4 regions of the Streptomyces sp. NPDC048566 genome follow, and region 1 is predicted to be linked to each of the others. Evidence: riboswitches for the same ligand, from Rfam matches in the RefSeq annotation. Region 1 holds a riboswitch; each other region holds the start of a gene.
The links. A riboswitch is a leader RNA that binds a small molecule or an ion and turns the genes downstream of it on or off. The one in region 1 is predicted to bind thiamine pyrophosphate.
Positions count from the first base shown of each region.

Region 2: it holds a riboswitch for thiamine pyrophosphate, as region 1 does, so the genes downstream of both, thiO (glycine oxidase ThiO) here and thiC (phosphomethylpyrimidine synthase ThiC) in region 1, are expected to answer to the same signal.
Region 3: it holds a riboswitch for thiamine pyrophosphate, as region 1 does, so the genes downstream of both, ACGFS9_RS20745 (thiamine ABC transporter substrate binding subunit) here and thiC (phosphomethylpyrimidine synthase ThiC) in region 1, are expected to answer to the same signal.
Region 4: it holds a riboswitch for thiamine pyrophosphate, as region 1 does, so the genes downstream of both, ACGFS9_RS27675 (purine-cytosine permease family protein) here and thiC (phosphomethylpyrimidine synthase ThiC) in region 1, are expected to answer to the same signal.

Region 1 covers NZ_JBICWL010000004.1:184,711-188,904, forward strand. Annotated here, with positions in the region: gene ACGFS9_RS09705 (DUF1801 domain-containing protein) at 1-94, shown strand, start outside; gene ACGFS9_RS09710 (VOC family protein) at 100-486, shown strand; gene thiC (phosphomethylpyrimidine synthase ThiC) at 577-2,397, opposite strand; TPP riboswitch at 2,390-2,546, opposite strand; gene ACGFS9_RS09720 (YibE/F family protein) at 2,618-4,194, shown strand, end outside.
Region 2 covers NZ_JBICWL010000006.1:71,874-76,067, forward strand. Annotated here, with positions in the region: gene ACGFS9_RS12770 (Rv2175c family DNA-binding protein) at 1-258, opposite strand, end outside; gene ACGFS9_RS12775 (NAD(P)/FAD-dependent oxidoreductase) at 321-1,568, opposite strand; TPP riboswitch at 1,829-1,941, shown strand; gene thiO (glycine oxidase ThiO) at 1,939-3,117, shown strand; gene thiS (sulfur carrier protein ThiS) at 3,114-3,314, shown strand; gene ACGFS9_RS12790 (thiazole synthase) at 3,318-4,112, shown strand.
Region 3 covers NZ_JBICWL010000013.1:95,549-99,742, reverse strand. Annotated here, with positions in the region: gene ACGFS9_RS20750 (ABC transporter permease) at 1-775, opposite strand, end outside; gene ACGFS9_RS20745 (thiamine ABC transporter substrate binding subunit) at 751-1,851, opposite strand; TPP riboswitch at 1,928-2,033, opposite strand; gene rlmN (23S rRNA (adenine(2503)-C(2))-methyltransferase RlmN) at 2,073-3,179, opposite strand; gene ACGFS9_RS20735 (hypothetical protein) at 3,616-4,128, shown strand.
Region 4 covers NZ_JBICWL010000026.1:14,324-18,517, forward strand. Annotated here, with positions in the region: gene thiD (bifunctional hydroxymethylpyrimidine kinase/phosphomethylpyrimidine kinase) at 1-792, opposite strand, end outside; gene ACGFS9_RS27675 (purine-cytosine permease family protein) at 963-2,366, opposite strand; TPP riboswitch at 2,358-2,452, opposite strand; gene ACGFS9_RS27680 (alpha/beta fold hydrolase) at 2,689-3,510, shown strand; gene ACGFS9_RS27685 (aldo/keto reductase) at 3,620-4,194, shown strand, end outside.

The sequences.
Region 1 (4,194 bases):
GATGGCCTCGGTGAAACTCGGCCGCGCCGACGAGGTCGACGCCGCCCTCTTCGCCGAGTGGCTGCGCCTCGCGGTGGCCCTGGAGGCGGCATGACCCCCGTGCGCGTGAAGGCCTTCGACCACCTGGTCCTCACCGTCGAGGACGTCGAACGGTCCCTGGAGTTCTACGTCGGGCTGCTGGGCCTGGAGCCGGTGCGCGTCACCGAGTGGCGCCTCGGGCAGGCCCCGTTCCCGTCGGTGCGGGTCACCGGGGAGACCATCATCGATCTCGTCGCCGGAGTCCGCGCGGGGACCAACGTCGACCACATCTGCCTCGCCGTGGAGCCGCTCGACTGGGACGAGGTGATCGCCGCCGGCACCTTCACCGTGGTCGACGGTCCCGGCCCGCGCTTCGGCGCGCGCGGTACGGCCACCTCGCTGTACGTGCGCGACCCGGACGGCAACACCGTGGAGCTTCGCTGGTATCCGCAGGACAGCCCGGCATGACCGCCCGCGCCGCCCGCCCCGGCCGGGGCGCATCCGCCCCGGGCGCGGTCCGGGCAGGCTCACCTCCCCGGACCGCGCCCCGCGACCGGGTCAGTCGGCCAACGGCAGGTAGACCCGGTTGCCCGCCGCCGCGAACTCGCGCGACTTCTGGAGCATGCCCTCGGAGATCTCCTCCGCCGACGCACCCTCGGCGGTGTCCCCGCCGAACCGCTCGTTGATGCTCTGGCTGATCTTCATGGAGCAGAACTTCGGACCGCACATGGAGCAGAAGTGGGCCGTCTTGGCCGGCTCGGCGGGCAGCGTCTCGTCGTGGAACTCCCGTGCCGTGTCCGGGTCGAGGGCCAGATTGAACTGGTCCTCCCACCGGAACTCGAAGCGGGCGTCGGACAACGCGTCGTCCCAGTCCTGAGCACCGGGGTGGCCCTTGGCGAGATCGGCCGCGTGAGCGGCGATCTTGTACGTGATGACCCCGGTCTTGACGTCGTCACGGTTGGGCAGGCCCAGGTGCTCCTTGGGCGTCACGTAGCAGAGCATGGCGGTGCCCCACCAAGCGATCATGGCGGCACCGATACCGGAGGTGATGTGGTCGTACGCGGGCGCGACGTCGGTGGTCAGCGGGCCGAGCGTATAGAACGGAGCTTCATCGCAGATCTCCTGCTGAAGGTCGATGTTCTCCTTGATCTTGTGCATCGGGACGTGTCCCGGGCCTTCGATCATCGTCTGTACGTGGAAACGCTTCGCGACCGTGTTGAGTTCCCCGAGTGTCCTCAACTCGGCGAACTGCGCGGCGTCGTTGGCGTCCGCGATGGATCCGGGCCGCAGGCCGTCGCCGAGGGAGTACGTGACGTCGTACGCGGCGAGGATCTCGCAGAGTTCCTCGAAGTTCTCGTACAGGAACGACTCCTTGTGGTGCGCCAGGCACCAGGCGGCCATGATCGAACCGCCGCGCGAGACGATGCCGGTCTTGCGGTTCGCGGTGAGCGGCACGTACGCCAGGCGGACACCCGCGTGGACCGTCATGTAGTCCACACCCTGTTCGGCCTGCTCGACGACCGTGTCCTTGTAGATCTCCCAGGTGAGTTCCTCGGCCCGGCCGTCGACCTTCTCCAACGCCTGGTACAGCGGGACCGTTCCGATGGGCACGGGGGAATTGCGCAGCACCCACTCGCGCGTGGTGTGGATGTTGCGCCCGGTGGACAGGTCCATGACGGTGTCGGCGCCCCATCGGGTCGCCCAGGTCATCTTCTCGACCTCCTCCTCGATGGAGGAGGTGACGGCCGAATTGCCGATGTTGGCGTTGACCTTCACCAGGAACCGCTTGCCGATGATCATCGGCTCGATCTCGGGGTGGTTGACGTTGGCGGGCAGCACCGCCCGGCCTGCGGCGATCTCCGCCCGGACGATCTCGGGCTCGACGTTCTCCCGGACCGCCACGAACTCCATCTCCGGAGTGATCTCGCCGCGTCGCGCGTACGCGAGCTGCGTGACCGCCTGCCCCGAGCGCCCTCGCCGCGGCAGCCGGGGACGCCCGGGAAAGACGGCGTCGAGATTGCGCAGACCGCCCCGCGGCGCGGTGTGCTTGATTCCGTCGTCCTCGGGACGAACGGGTCGGCCCGCGTACTCCTCCGTGTCGCCGCGAGCGATGATCCAGTTCTCCCGCACCGGCGCCAGGCCCCGGCGCACATCGGTGTCGATGGACGGATCGGTGTACGGGCCGGAGGTGTCGTACAGCGTCACGGACTGCCCGTTCGTCAGGTGAACCTGACGGACCGGCACCCGCAGGTCGGGCCGCGAACCCTCGACGTACGCCTTGTGCCAGCCGATGGACTTCCCTGCCTCCTCGCCTCCGGACGGCGACGTGGCACCGTCCGACTGGCTGGAGGCAGGCGTGTTGACGTCCTTGATGGTCATGAGACCTACTCCCTACGCCGGCATTACCCGGTAACAGGTTCGGCGGTCGACGCAGCGGCTTCCGTTCACCGATGTTTCATGTGAAACATCGCGAAGACGGAGGTCAGCGCCCTCTCAGCCCGGTGCTCCGAGCTCCCGCGTGTACAAAGGTGCCACCACGCTAGCGTCATATCTGGCGCGGTGAACAGGGGGCCCTTGCCGTTCTTGCGATGATCGGTCGGTGACAACGACCCAGCAGCCCTCGTTCCCACCGTCCGAGCCGCCGCGCCGTCGAGGCGCCGGCGACGGCCGTGGACATGGTCCCGGTGCCGGTCAGGGGCATGGGCCGGGGTCCGCGTACGGCCACCGGCACGACACCGGGCAGGGAACGGCTCATGACCCCGCGGTCGGCGGCGGGAACGGCGGCCTCCTCGACGACAAGCCCGGTCCCGGACCGTACGACGGCCGCGGACCGGGCCAGGGCGGTGCACCGGGCCCCGGTGACGGTCACGGACCGGTCTCCGGTGGCGGACACGGGCAGGGCCCGGGTGACGGCCGGGGGCGCGGGTCGGGGGGCGGACACGGGCACGGCCCGAGCGGTGGACACGGCCACACGCACAGCCACGGCCCCGCAGCGCCCGTATCGATGCGTCTGCGCAGGGTCATCGCCGCGGTTCTGATCCCTTTCGCGGCCGCTGTCGCCGTGGGACTCGTGGTGTTGTGGCCCGGTGGCGCCCCGGCCCACGAGCGCACCGGTGTCGGTTTCGACCGGCAGACGCAGAACGCGACCGTCACGAAGGTCGTCGAGGTGGACTGCGCCTCCGTGAACGCCTCCGGGGGGACCCCGGGCGGTGACACCTCCGCACCGGAAGGCTCCTTGGGCCGGCAGCAGGCGAAGGGTGCGTGCAAGCGGGCGACCATCCGGATCGGTTCCGGAAAGGACACGGGCCGCACGTTCACCGAGATCGTCCAGCCGGACCAGTCACGGCAGTTGCACCGCGGCGAGAAGGTCATCGTCGCCTACGAGCCCTCTGCCCCCGAGAACCTCCAGTACTCGGTGACCGACGCGAACCGCCGGCTGCCCCTCTCCCTGCTCGCCGGCCTGTTCGCCGTGGTCGTCGTGGTGGTGGGCCGGATGCGGGGCATCATGGCGCTGATCGCCCTCGCCATCAGTTTCCTGATCCTGAACTTCTTCATCCTCCCCGCGATCCTTCAGGGGTCGAACCCGCTGATCGTGGCGGTCGTCGGCTCCAGCGCGATCATGCTGATCGCCCTCTACCTGTGTCACGGACTGTCGGCCCGGACCTCGGTGGCGGTGGTCGGCACGCTCCTGTCGCTGCTGCTGATCGGCATCCTCGGCTCGGTCTTCATCGACTGGGCCTTCCTGACCGGCAACACGGACGACAGCACCGGGCTGATCCACGGCCTGTACCCGGCCATCGACATGAGCGGTCTGCTGCTGGCCGGTGTCATCATCGGTTCGCTCGGTGTGCTCGACGACGTGACGGTGACACAGACGTCCGCGGTCTGGGAACTGCACGAGGCGAATCCCACCATGGGATGGCGCGGTCTCTATCGAGCGGGAATCCGGATCGGCCGGGACCACATCGCCTCGGTGGTCAACACCCTCGTCCTGGCCTACGCGGGCGCCGCGCTGCCGCTGCTGCTGCTGTTCTCGATCGCGCAGAGCAGCGTGGGCACGGTCGCCAACAGCGAACTCGTCGCCGAGGAGATCGTGCGCACGCTCGTGGGGTCGATCGGTCTGGTCGCCGCCGTGCCCGTGACGACCGCACTGGCCGCTCTGGTGGTCGCGGCCGA
Region 2 (4,194 bases), on a different contig from region 1:
CTCTTCGTCGGTGAAGCCGTCGTCCCGCAGGAGCGTCAGGGTGCCGGACAGGCCCTTGACGACCTTCTGCTCGTTCCCGTCGATGAAGGCGGCGGGGACGTGCAGCGCGCGGTTCTCACCACGGCGTACGGCGATCAGCTGGCCGTCCTTGACCAGCTGCCGGACGCGGGTCACCTCGACGCCGAACTGCTCGGCGATGTCGGGGAGGGTGAGCCAGGCGGGGACGAGAGCATCGATCTTTGCGTCAATCTCGGTCACGGGACAAGCCTGCCATCCCGGACCGACAGTCGGAAGCCGAGGGCGTCCGACCCGGGACGGGCTCAGGCGGGCGGGGTCTGCGCGGTGGCCGTCTTCAGCGGCCTCGACGGGTCCGCGAGCAGCGGCGCGTCCATGAGGGCCCCCGCCTCGATGAGCCGCCGGCCCTGCGCCAGATCCCTCGGGCGGCCCACCGCCAGCAGGGCGACCAGGCGTGTCCCGCGCAGCCAGCACACCGACCAGGCGGCGCCCGCGGGGTCGCCCCGCCACACCAGCTCGTCGGCGGGCGTGTGGTGGCCGACGTACTGCACGAAACGACCGAACTGCTCGGACCAGAAGTAGGGCACCGGGTCGTAGGCGGCGGGCGTCGCTCCCACGATGTTGGCGGCGACGGTGCGGGGCCCCTGGAGCGCGTTGTCCCAGTGGTGGACCAGGAGGCGGTCCTCGTAGCGTCCGGACGGGAAGGAGGCGCAGTCGCCGACGGCGTACACGTCCGGCAGCGAGGTGCGCAGGTGGGCGTCGGCGAGGATCTCCCGGTCGGCTCCGAGGGCGATGCCGGAGCCGGCGATCCAGCCGGTCGCGGGCCGCGCGCCGATCCCGACGACCACGGCGCCCGCGGGCACCCGGGAGCCGTCGTCCAGCACCACGGCCCCCGGCTCGACGCGCTCCACGCGGGTGCGCGTGCGCAGCGTGGCCCCGCTGTCGGCGTACCAGGCGGCCATCGGGGCGGCCACCTCGGCGGGCAGCACGGCGGCCAGCGGCCGGTCGGCGGCCTCGACGACGGTCACCGCGCAGCCCGCCTCACGCGCCGCGGTGGCGAACTCGGCGCCGATCCAGCCCGCTCCGACGACCACGATGCCCTGCCGGCCCAGCAGGACGGGGCGCAGCCGTTCGGCGTCGTCCAGCGTGCGCAGCAGGTGCACTCCCGGCAGTCCCTCCGCGCCGGGGAGACGGATGGGTTCGGCGCCGGTCGCCACGACCAGGACGTCGTAGGGGACGGGCCCCGCGGCGGTGTCGAGTTCGTGGTCCGCGGCGCGCACGCCGAGGGCCTCCAGGCCGAGCCGCAGCTCGATGTCGAGGGCCGCGAAGTCGACGTCGAGGGCCGCGCCGTCCGCCGTGCCGAGCAGGACCGCCTTGGACAGCGGCGGCCGGTCGTAGGGCTGGTGGGGCTCCGCTCCGATCAGCGTGACGGTGCCGGTGAACCCCTGTTCGCGCAGGGCGACCGCCGTCTGCACCCCGGCCATGCCCGCGCCCACCACCACGACCCGCCGCGCGGTGGACCCCTGCGCCTTCGCCTGCGTCTGCTCGCTCACCAGATCACCATAGACACCTGACGTTGCGTCAGTCATCGCTCACGTCCGGTGATCCGCCGCACAGCGGCCGGCGGAAAAGGCGCCCCCGCGGACGGCGGCCGCTCCCGGCCGCCGGGCACGGCCGGCGGCCGGACGCGGCGGACACCCGGACCGCCCCCGCGCCGAGGGCCCGCTCCGCCGCGGAGCACGGAGCCGTCCGCCCGGGCGCCGGGCCGAGGCTCCCTTACCGGCTCGCGGGGCGCGGGCTAGGGTGGCGGACGCAAAGCACTCGCGGGAGCCCGGCGCAACGGGCTGAGAGGGAGGCTGGGGCGGCCTCCGACCGTACGAACCTGATCCGGGTCATGCCGGCGAAGGGAGGGGCTGGACGCCCATGTCGCCTACACACTCGTCCACACGACCGTCCGACGTCCTCGTCATCGGGGGCGGGATCATCGGCCTGGTCACGGCCTGGCGGGCCGCGCAGCGCGGACTCGCCACCGCGCTCGTCGATCCCGAGCCCGGCGGTGGGGCCGCGCAGGTCGCGGCCGGGATGCTCGCCGCCGTCACCGAACTGCACTACGGCGAGGAGACCCTGCTCGGGCTCAACCTCGCCTCGGCGCGCCGCTACCCGGAGTTCGTCGCCGAGCTCACCGAGGCGAGCGGCCGGGACCCGGGCCACCGGCAGTGCGGCACCCTGGCGGTCGCGCTGGACGCCGACGACCGCGCCCACCTGCGGGACCTGCACGCGCTGCAGAGCCGCTGCGGACTGGCGTCGCAGTGGCTGACAGGCCGGGAGTGCCGCCGCCTGGAGCCGATGCTCGCCCCCGGGGTGCGCGGCGGCCTGCGGGTCGACGGCGACCACCAGATCGACCCGCGGCGCCTCGCCGCGGCCCTGCTCACGGCGTGCGAGCGGGCCGGGGTGCGCCTGCACCGGACCTGGGCGCAGCGGCTGACCGTCGACCGCGACCGGGCCACCGGGGTGGTGACCGCCGACGGCACGGCGCTCGGCGCGGGCCGGGTGGTGCTCGCGGCCGGAAGCCTGAGCGGCCGGCTGGAAGGCGTCCCGGCCGACGTCCTGCCGCCGGTCCGTCCGGTGAAGGGCCAGGTGCTCCGGCTGGCGGTGCCGCGCGACCGCCCGCCGCTGCTGAACCGCACGGTGCGGGCCGTGGTCCGCGGCAGCCACGTCTACCTGGTGCCGCGGGAGAACGGCGAGCTCGTCGTGGGCGCGACCAGCGAGGAACTGGGCTGGGACACGACGGTGACGGCGGGCGGCGTGTACGAGCTGCTGCGCGACGCCCACGAGCTGGTCCCCGGGATCACCGAGCTGCCGCTCACCGAGACCCGCGCGGGCCTGCGCCCCGGCTCCCCCGACAACGCGCCGCTGCTCGGCCCCACCGCACTGGAGGGTCTGCTGCTGGCCACCGGCCACTTCCGCAACGGGGTGCTGCTCACCCCGGTCACCGGCGACGTGCTGGCGCACGTCCTGACCACCGGCGAACTCCCCGCCGAAGCCCGCCCGTTCTCCCCCCGGCGCTTCGGCGCCTCCGCCCTCTCGGAGCAGCCCGCATGAACATCGTCGTCAACGGAGAGCGGCGGCGGATCGCCGCCGGGACCGCTCTCGACGCCCTCGTCGCGACCCTCACCCCGGCGCCCTCGGGGGTGGCCGCCGCCCTGAACGAGACCGTCGTCCCCCGCGGACGGTGGTCGTCCACGGCGCTGGCCGAGGGCGACCGCGTCGAGGTCCTCACCGCCGTACAAGGAGGCTGACCGATGGCCGACGACCCCTTCCTCCTCGGAGGCGGCAGCTACACCTCCCGGCTCGTCATGGGCACGGGCGGGGCGCCCAGCCTCGACGTGCTGGAGCGCGCCCTGGTGGCGTCCGGCACGGAGCTGACGACCGTCGCGATGCGGCGGGTGGACCCGTCCGTGCACGGTTCGGTGCTGTCGGTGCTGGACCGGCTCGGCATCCGCGTGCTGCCGAACACGGCCGGCTGCCACACCGCCGGCGAGGCCGTCCTCACCGCACGCCTCGCGCGCGAGGCGCTCGGCACCGACCTGGTCAAACTGGAGGTCATCGCCGACGAGCGCACCCTGCTACCCGATCCGGTGGAGCTGCTCGACGCGGCGGAGACCCTCGTCGACGACGGCTTCACCGTGCTGCCCTACACCAACGACGACCCGGTGCTCGCCCGCAAGCTGGAGGACGTGGGCTGCGCGGCGGTCATGCCCCTCGGCTCGCCCATCGGCTCCGGGCTGGGCATCCGCAACCCGCACAACTTCGAGCTGATCGTCGAGCGCGCGCGGGTACCGGTGATTCTGGACGCCGGGGCCGGTACGGCCTCGGACGCGGCGCTCGCGATGGAGCTGGGCTGCGCGGGCGTGATGCTCGCCTCGGCGGTGACGCGCGCCCAGGAGCCGGTGCTGATGGCGGAGGCGATGCGGCACGCGGTGGAGGGTGGCCGGCTGGCCCGGCGGGCGGGGCGCATCCCGCGCCGGCACTTCGCCTCCGCCTCCTCCCCCACCGAGGGCCGGGCGGACCTGGACCCGGAGCGGCCGGCCTTCTGACCGGGGCGACGGCCCGCGCGGCGGCGCCCCTCTCGGCGGGCGCGGGCGGGCCGGGCCCGTCCCGCGCCGTGGGGGGACGCGC
Region 3 (4,194 bases), on a different contig from region 1:
GGGTGAGCACCGCCGCCGTCCCGAGGTCGAAGATCTCGGAGGTCTGCCGGTAGATCTCGACCTCCAGGGTCGAGAAGGCGGGGCCGCCGAGGATCTGCACCACGCCGAACGAGGTGAAGGTGAAGAGGAAGACCATGAGGGCGGCGGCGGCCACGGCCGGGGCGAGGGCCGGGAGCGTCACCCTGCGCCAGGCGGCGAGGCGGGAGGCGCCCAGCATCCGGGCGGCCTCCTCCTGGCGCGGGTCGAGCTGCGACCAGAGGCCGCCCACGGTCCGCACCACGACCGCGTAGTTGAAGAAGACGTGCGCGAGCAGGATCGCCCACACCGTGGTGTCCAGGCGGACGCCCCACAGCTCGTCGAGGAGTCCGCCCCGGCCGACGAGCGCGAGGAACGCCGTGCCCACGACGACGGTCGGCAGGACGAAGGGCACGGTCACCACGGCCCGCAGGACCTGCTTTCCGGGGAAGTCCAGGCGCGCCAGGACGTAGGCGCCGGGCAGCGCGACCAGCAGGGTGAGCGCCGTGGAGGCCAGCGCCTGCCAGGTGGTGAACCACAGCACGTGCCGGATGTCGGGCCGGGCCGCCACGTCCACGATGCGGCCGAACCGCCAGCCACCGTCGCCGTGGAGCCCGCGCGCGACGATCGCGCTCACGGGATAGGCGAAGAACACCGCGAAGAACGCGACGGGCAGGGCCATCAGGCCGAGCCGCGCCGCGTTCCGCCGGCGGGCCGCGCGCGGGGCGCCCTCGGCTACTTGAGGACGAGCGAGGTCCACGACGTGACCCACTGGTCGCGGTCGGCGGCGATCTTCGCGGGAGCCAGCGTGTGGGGGTCCTTGGCCTGCGGTCCGAACTCCGTGAACTCCTCGGGCACCCGCGCGGTGCCGGTGACCGGGTACACGAACATGTTGAGCGGCATGTCCTCCTGGAACTCCTTGGTGAGCAGGAAGTCCAGGAGCGCCTTGCCGCCCTCGCTGTTCCCGGCGTTGCTCAGCAGGCCGGCGTACTCGACCTGGCGGAAGCAGGTGCCGTCCACGACGCCGGTGGGAGCAGTGTCGGGCCTGGGGTCGGCGTAGACGACCTCGGCGGGCGGCGACGAGGCGTAGGAGACGACGAGGGGACGGTCCCCCTTGGCCTTCCGGCCGCCCGCGGACCCGGAGAACTCGTCGTTGTAGGCCTGCTCCCAGCCGTCCACGACCTTCACGCCGTTGGCCTTGAGCTTCTTCCAGTAGCCCTGCCACCCGTCGTCGCCGTACTGCGCCGCGGTGCCGAGCAGGAAGCCGAGGCCGGGCGAGGAGGTCGAGGCGTTCTCGGTGACGAGGAGGTCCTTGTAGGCGGGCTTGACCAGGTCGTCGAAGGACCGCGGCGGCGCGAGGTGGTGCTTCGCGAAGTACGCCTTGTCGTAGTTGACGCAGATGTCGCCCGAGTCGACCGGCGTGACGCGGTGCTTGTCCCCGTCCACGCGGTACCGGTCGGCGATCCCGGCGGAGCCCTTCGCCTCGTAGGACTGGAACAGCCCGTTGTCGAGGGCCCGGCTCAGCAGGGTGTTGTCCACGCCGAAGAAGACGTCGCCCTGCGGGTTGTCCTTGGTCAGGATGGCCTTGTTGACCGCCTGCCCGGCGTCGCCGTCCTTCAGGACGCGGACCGTGTACCCGGACCGCTTCTCGAAGTCGGCGAGCACGTTCTTGGAGACGGCCCACGAGTCGTGGGTGACGAGCGTGACGGTCTTCTTCCCGCCCGAGGCGCCGGCGTCGGCGTCGGACGAGCCGCACGCCGACAGCACGGGCAGGGTGACGAGGCTCAGCCCGACGGCCGTGGCCGCGAGCCGCCTGCTGCTGGTGATGGTGCTCACTGATTCCTCCTGGGTGACCAGGAGAAGACGCGGCCCTGCCCGGGACCTCTGACGGTTCCCGGGCAGGGCGCAACAGCTTGAGTGATGACCGAACTTCCTACCCAGAATGACCTGGGCAAGGTTCAGAGGGTCTGCGGTCTGTCCCGCACTCTCAGCGCTGTGGCGCTCCCCTGTCGGAATATGAAGTTGACTGATGCCGGTTGGCCGTGACGGTTATCAGACTACCGCTCGGTCGCGGCGAGCTGACCGCACGCCCCGTCGATCTCCTGACCGCGGGTGTCCCGGACGGTGACCGGCACGCCGTGGGCCGCGATGGCCGCGACGAACGCCTTCTCGTCCTCGGGCCGCGAGGCCGTCCACTTCGACCCCGGGGTCGGGTTCAGCGGGATGAGGTTGACGTGGACCGGCTTGCCCTTGAGCATCCGGCCGAGCCGGTCGCCGCGCCACGCCTGGTCGTTGATGTCGCGGATCAGGGCGTACTCGATGGACAGGCGCCGCCCGGACTTCGCGGCGTACTCCCATCCGGCGTCGAGCACCTCGCGAACCTTCCACCGGGTGTTCACGGGGACGAGGGTGTCGCGCAGCTCGTCGTCCGGGGCGTGCAGGGAGATCGCCAGCCGGCACTTGAGGCCCTCGTCGGCGAAGCGGTTGATGGCCGGCACCAGACCCACGGTCGAGACGGTGATGCCGCGCTGCGAGAGGCCGAGGCCGTCCGGCTCCGGGTCGGTCAGGGCGCGGATCGCGCCGACCACCCGCTTGTAGTTGGCCAGCGGCTCGCCCATGCCCATGAAGACGATGTTGCTGAGCCGGGCCGGGCCGCCGGGGATCTCGCCGTCGCGCAGCGCCCGCATCCCGTCGACGATCTGGTGCACGATCTCGCCGGTCGACAGGTTCCGGTCGAGCCCGGCCTGTCCCGTGGCGCAGAAGGGGCAGTTCATCCCGCAGCCCGCCTGCGAGCTGATGCACATGGTCACCCGGTCCGGGTAGCGCATCAGGACGGACTCGACGAGCGTGCCGTCGAAGAGCCGCCACAGCGTCTTGCGGGTGGTGTCCTGGTCGGTGGACAGGTGCCGGACGACCGTCATCAGCTCCGGAAGCAGCGCCTCCTGGAGCCTTCCGCGCGAGGCGGCCGGGATGTCCGTCCACTGCTCGGGGTCGTGGGCGTACCGGGCGAAGTAGTGCTGTGAGAGCTGCTTGGCGCGAAACGGCTTCTCACCGATCGCGGCAACCGCCTCCTTGCGCTCGGCGGGCGTGAGATCGGCGAGGTGCCGCGGCGGCTTCTTGGCTCCGCGCGGCGCGACAAAGGTGAGTTCTCCGGGCTTCGGCATAACCCCACCAGTGTCGCAGATCCAATCGGGTGACCTGCGGCTCAAGGTCTGGGGGCCTGTCGCTGGCGGTCGCCATCTGTCGTTGCCGATCCGCCTCGCACGGCCCACAGACGGCCCAGGCGGTCGTCCGTCCTTCTTCTGTGGCTCGCACGGTACGACGTCAGACCAATCAACCGACGTGCACCAATGATCAACAGCAGTTCGAACACTTAGCCACAGCGTTCAACGAACTCCAAGTTCCACGTTGATTCATAGAGTGTTTGTTCGATGCGTGCGGTTCGATTAATTTGCCTGTTTTCTCCTGTATGACACTTTTGCTTGCTACATTCCAAGGTCAAGAGGTCTCTGAGTTAGGTAATCCTCGGCTGACTCCCACGTTGAGCGTTCAGAAGTTGCCACGCGTTCGTCGCGTTCAGATGTGCTAACCTTCGGGATCATGGCAGAGGACCAAGCACTTCGGGACGCATTGGGGGTGGCGCAGCGGCAACTCCTGGAGGCGGAGACTGAACTCCGTGAAGTACAGGAGCGCGTGCGCAACCTGCGGTCCGTCGTGTACGGACTCAAGCAGATCTTTGAGCCGGGGGATGCGGGACGTGTGACCGACTCCGTCGGCGCCGACTCAAGCGAGCCTCGCGCCAAGCGCAGGCGGGGCCACGGAGCGGAGGGGGCGGTAACCGCCTCGGTGCGACGGGCCGTACAACTCCTGACAGAAGCCGGCCGTCCGATGCGGATGTCCGAGATCACCGAAGAGTGGCAGAACCGGGGATGGGTCAACCCGGACTGGAAGGCGCCGAAATCGGCTATCAACATGATCTTCCAGCGCGCCCTGAAGGTAGGGCTTGTGGGCCGTATGCCCGACCGCTCGTGGGTCCTACGAACGGACGTGACACAGGCTGACGGCCCCACCGACGGTCAGGCCCCGCTTTTCCAAGGGGGCGAGGACCATTAAGTGGCTCCGTCCGGTACTGCTACCGGGGCACCCACACCGCTCCGCACTCCATGCAGTGAGGTTGGC
Region 4 (4,194 bases), on a different contig from region 1:
GCTTCGGCGCAGCGCCCATCCGTGGTCGACCGGACCGATACCGGCGCCGAGCGGGAATCCGGCCGCGATCGCCGCGGTGACGTACTCCTTGGCCCGCCGTACGGCGTCCGGCACCGCGCGGCCCTCGGCGAGGCCCACCGCGAGTGCCGAGGCCAGGGTGCAACCGGTGCCGTGCGTATGCCGGTTGTCGTGACGCGGCGCCCGCAGCCAGTGCTCGGCCGTCCCGTCGGTCAGCAGGTCGACCGCCTGACCCGGCAGGTGACCGCCCTTGACCAGCACCCAGCGCGGGCCGTACGCCAGCAGCCGGCCCGCGGCCCGCAGCATGCCCGCCTCGTCGGCCACCCGCACGCCCGTCAGCTGCGCCACCTCGTCCAGGTTCGGGGTGGCCACCGTGGCCCTCGGCAGCAGCCGGGTCCGCACCGCGTCGAGGGCGTCCTCCGCCAGCAGCCTGTCCCCGTGCTTGGAGACGCTCACCGGATCGACGACGACGGGCACGTCCGCGTCGGCCAGCAGCTCGGCGACCGTCGAGACCAGCGACGGCGACGCCAGCATGCCGGTCTTCACGGCCTGGACGCCGATGTCGTCGACGACGCTGCGGTACTGCGCGCGCACCGACTCCCCGGTCAGCTCCCAGGCACCCTGCACACCCACGGAGTTCTGCGCCGTGACCGCGGTGAGCACGCTCATCCCGTGGGCGCCGAGCGCCAGCATCGTCTTCAGGTCGGCCTGGATCCCGGCGCCTCCGCCGGAGTCCGATCCGGCGATCGTCAGGACACGGGGCGGCGTGGTCATGAGGGTGTTCCTCTCGGAGTACGGCACCGGTCCCGCCTGCCCGAGGGGCGGACGAACCGGCGCGAGGCGGAGGTCGGGGCCGTGCCGGGACCGGCGCGGCCCGGCGCTGGGGCGTGTCGCGCGCCCCCTCTGCCGCCCTCCGGGCGAACGAGGGACGTCGGCGACACGCCCTAGACCCGGCGGCGGCGCAACCGCAGCGGGGCGTAGAGGACGAGGGCGACGAGGAACGCCACGTAGTACGAGAGATCGGCGCCGTGCAGGGCGGCTGCCACCGGGCCCACGTACAGGCCGGTGTCCATGAACGGGACCGCGGCGGCGAAGGCGCCGGCGAAGGCGAGTACCGGCGGCCCCACGGCAGGACGCCGGGCCGACTCCTCGGCGAGGTCCGGCGGGGCGCCGCCGCGCTCGCGCGCACGCGCCGCCCAGTCCACGCCGACCACCGCGACGAACCCGGGAATCCAGTACCCCACGAACAGCAGGACGTTCTGGAAGCGGGCCGCGGTGTCGGCGGCGTGCATCCACAGGACGAGCGGGAAACCGAGCGCCGCGGCCACGGCGGCGGCCACCGGGCGCGGCATCCGCACCCCCAGCGTCTGGAGGGCCAGCGAACCGCTGTAGTCGTTCATCGCGTTGCTGCACACCGCCGCCAGCGCCACGGCGAGCAGCCCGAACGCGCCGGCCGCCCCGCCGCCCAGCACCCTCTCCACGCCCGCCGCCGTCTGGTCGGTGAGCACGGACGCGCCCCACAGGCCGAGCACCTGCACGGAGACGAACGACGCGACGAGACCGAGCAGCGTGCACCAGAACATCCGGGGGCGCGAGGTGGCGCGCGGCAGGTAGCGGCTGAAGTCACTCGCGTACGGGGCCCAGGACAGCGACAGGCTCAGCGCGACGGTACTGGTGAGCACGAAGGCGCCCGCCCGGTCGGCGCCGTGCGCGGAGCCCGTCGCGGCGGGGTGGACGCCGTCCAGCATGCGCCACGCGATCACCGCGAAGGCGACGGCGAGCACGAAGGTCATCACGATCTGGAGCCGGTGCACCGCTTCGTAGCCGAGGACGCCGAGCGCACCCTGCGCGGCCATCACGACGAGGACGCCGACCCAGAACGGCCAGCCGCACAGCCGTGCCAGCGCGTCCCCGCCGAACAGCCCGATCAGCGCGTCCCAGGCCACCGAGGACGCCCACTGCAACAGCCCGGGAAGCACCACCGCCCTGCCGAACGCAAGCCGTGCCAGGGGGAGTTGACCGATCCCGGTGAGGCTGCCCCAGGTGCACAGCACGGCGGTGGGCAGCGCTCCGACCACCGTCCCGAAGACCACGGCCGCCAGAGCGGTGCGGAAGTCCAGGCCGAGGGCGATGCCGATGGTCCCCGTGAACACACCCGTCATCGTCAGGTTCGGGGCGAACCACACGGTGAACAGCCGCCAGGGCCCGCCGTACCGGTTGGCCTCCGGCACCGGCCCGATGCCGTGGCCCTCCACCCGCAGGTCGCCGGGGGCGGCGGGCATCGCCCCGTCGAAGACGGCCGCCCGTGCGTCGACGGGCAGCCCGTCGGAAACATGCGCCGATGGCATGGAAGACATCCCTCCGCCAGTACGAACTGGTTCAGGTTCGACGGGTGTGATCTCAGCCCTCGGTCGGGGCACCCCGTGTCCGGTACGACGGACACACTAACCCCATCCCCGGGCTCGCGTGCACGGCGGACCCGCGCCCTCCGGCCGCCTGCGCGGACCACCCGGAACCCCGTGCCCCGCCCCCGTACACCTCACCGGACCCGGCCGGGCCGCCTGCAGCGCGCGGTGTGCCGCCCCTCGGTACTGTCGGAGGTGATCGCCGCCCGCTCTCTCGTTCCCGGGCTCCCGGACCCGGGTGGCCGGGCGGAAGGAGGCAGGCGCCGTGACCGTGATCTCCCTGAAGACCGCGCGACTGCGCGAGGGGCCGACCCTTCCGTACGCGGAGGCCGGCTACCCCGGCGGCACCCCGGTCGTGTTCGTGCACGGCCTCGCCGACTCCTGGTGGTCCTTCGAGCCGCTGCTGCGCCGGCTGCCGCCCTCCCTGCACGGGTACGCGCCCACCCAGCGCGGCCACGGAGACGCGGAACGGCCCCCGGACGGCTACGCCCCGGAGGACTTCGCCGCCGACCTCGTCGCCTTCCTCGACGCCGCCGAGATCCCGCGGGCCGTGCTCGTCGGGGCGTCCAGCGGAGGCATAGCCGCCCGCATCGTCGCGGGCAGCCACCCCGACCGCATCGCCGGACTCGCCCTGCTCGGCGTCCCCGCGACCCTCGCCGGCAACGCCGCCGCGGACGCCTGGGCGGAGCGGCTGGACGGCCTCGCCGACCCCGTGCCCCGCGCGTTCGCCGAGGAGTTCGTCGCCGCGATGTCGGCCGGCCCGCTCGCCCGGGGCTTCGCCGAGACGATGGTCGAGGAAGCCGTCAAAGTCCCCGTCCGCGTCTGGCGGGAGACCGCCCACGCGCTGCGCGACACCGACCTGCGCGCGACCCTCGGCGGCATCCTGGTCCCCACCCTGGTGGTCTGGGGGGAACAGGACCCGTTCCTGACCCGCGACGACCAGCAGACGATCCTCGACGCGGTGCACGGAGCGGCCTTCCTCTCCTACGAGGGCACGGGCCACGCCGTCCACTGGGAGCGGCCGGAACGCGTCCTCGCCGACCTCACCGCCTTCGCCACCCGGGTCGCGCCGGCCGGCCCGGCCTGAGCCGCGGGCCGGCGGACCCGGCCCGCGCATCGCCGCCCACGGCCGGCGGGCCGTGCCGCGGTGGCGGCGACCCCGCGCATCCCGCGGGAGCGTGTGCGAGACTGCCGCGATGACCGCAGAGACGATCACCGCGGCCGCCGCGGGCACCTGGACGCTGGGCGATCTCACCGTCAACCGCATCGGTTTCGGGGCCATGCGGCTGACCGGCAGCGCGGCCTTCCACCACGGCACGCCCAGCGAGCGGGACCGCTCGATCACCGTCCTGCGCACGGCGATCGCGTCGGGCGTCGACCACATCGACACCGCGGCCTTCTACTTCTCCGCGCTGCGCTCCGCCAACGAACTCATCAACAGCGCACTCGCCCCGTACCCCGACGACCTGGTCATCGCCACCAAGGTGGGGCCCTTCCGCGACTACTCGGGGGAGTGGGGGACCTCGGCCCGTCCGGACCAACTGCGCGCCCACGTCGAGGAGAACCTGCGCCAGCTCGGCCGTGACCACCTGGACCTCGTGTACCTGCGGCGGATGCGGCAGGCGTCCGTCGCCGAGCACTTCGGCGCCCTCGCCGAACTGCGCGAGGCCGGGCTCGTCCGGCACCTCGGCCTGTCCGACGTCTCGGTCACCCACCTGGAGGAGGCCCGCGTCATCGCGCCCGTGGTCGCCGTCCAGAACCGCTACGGACT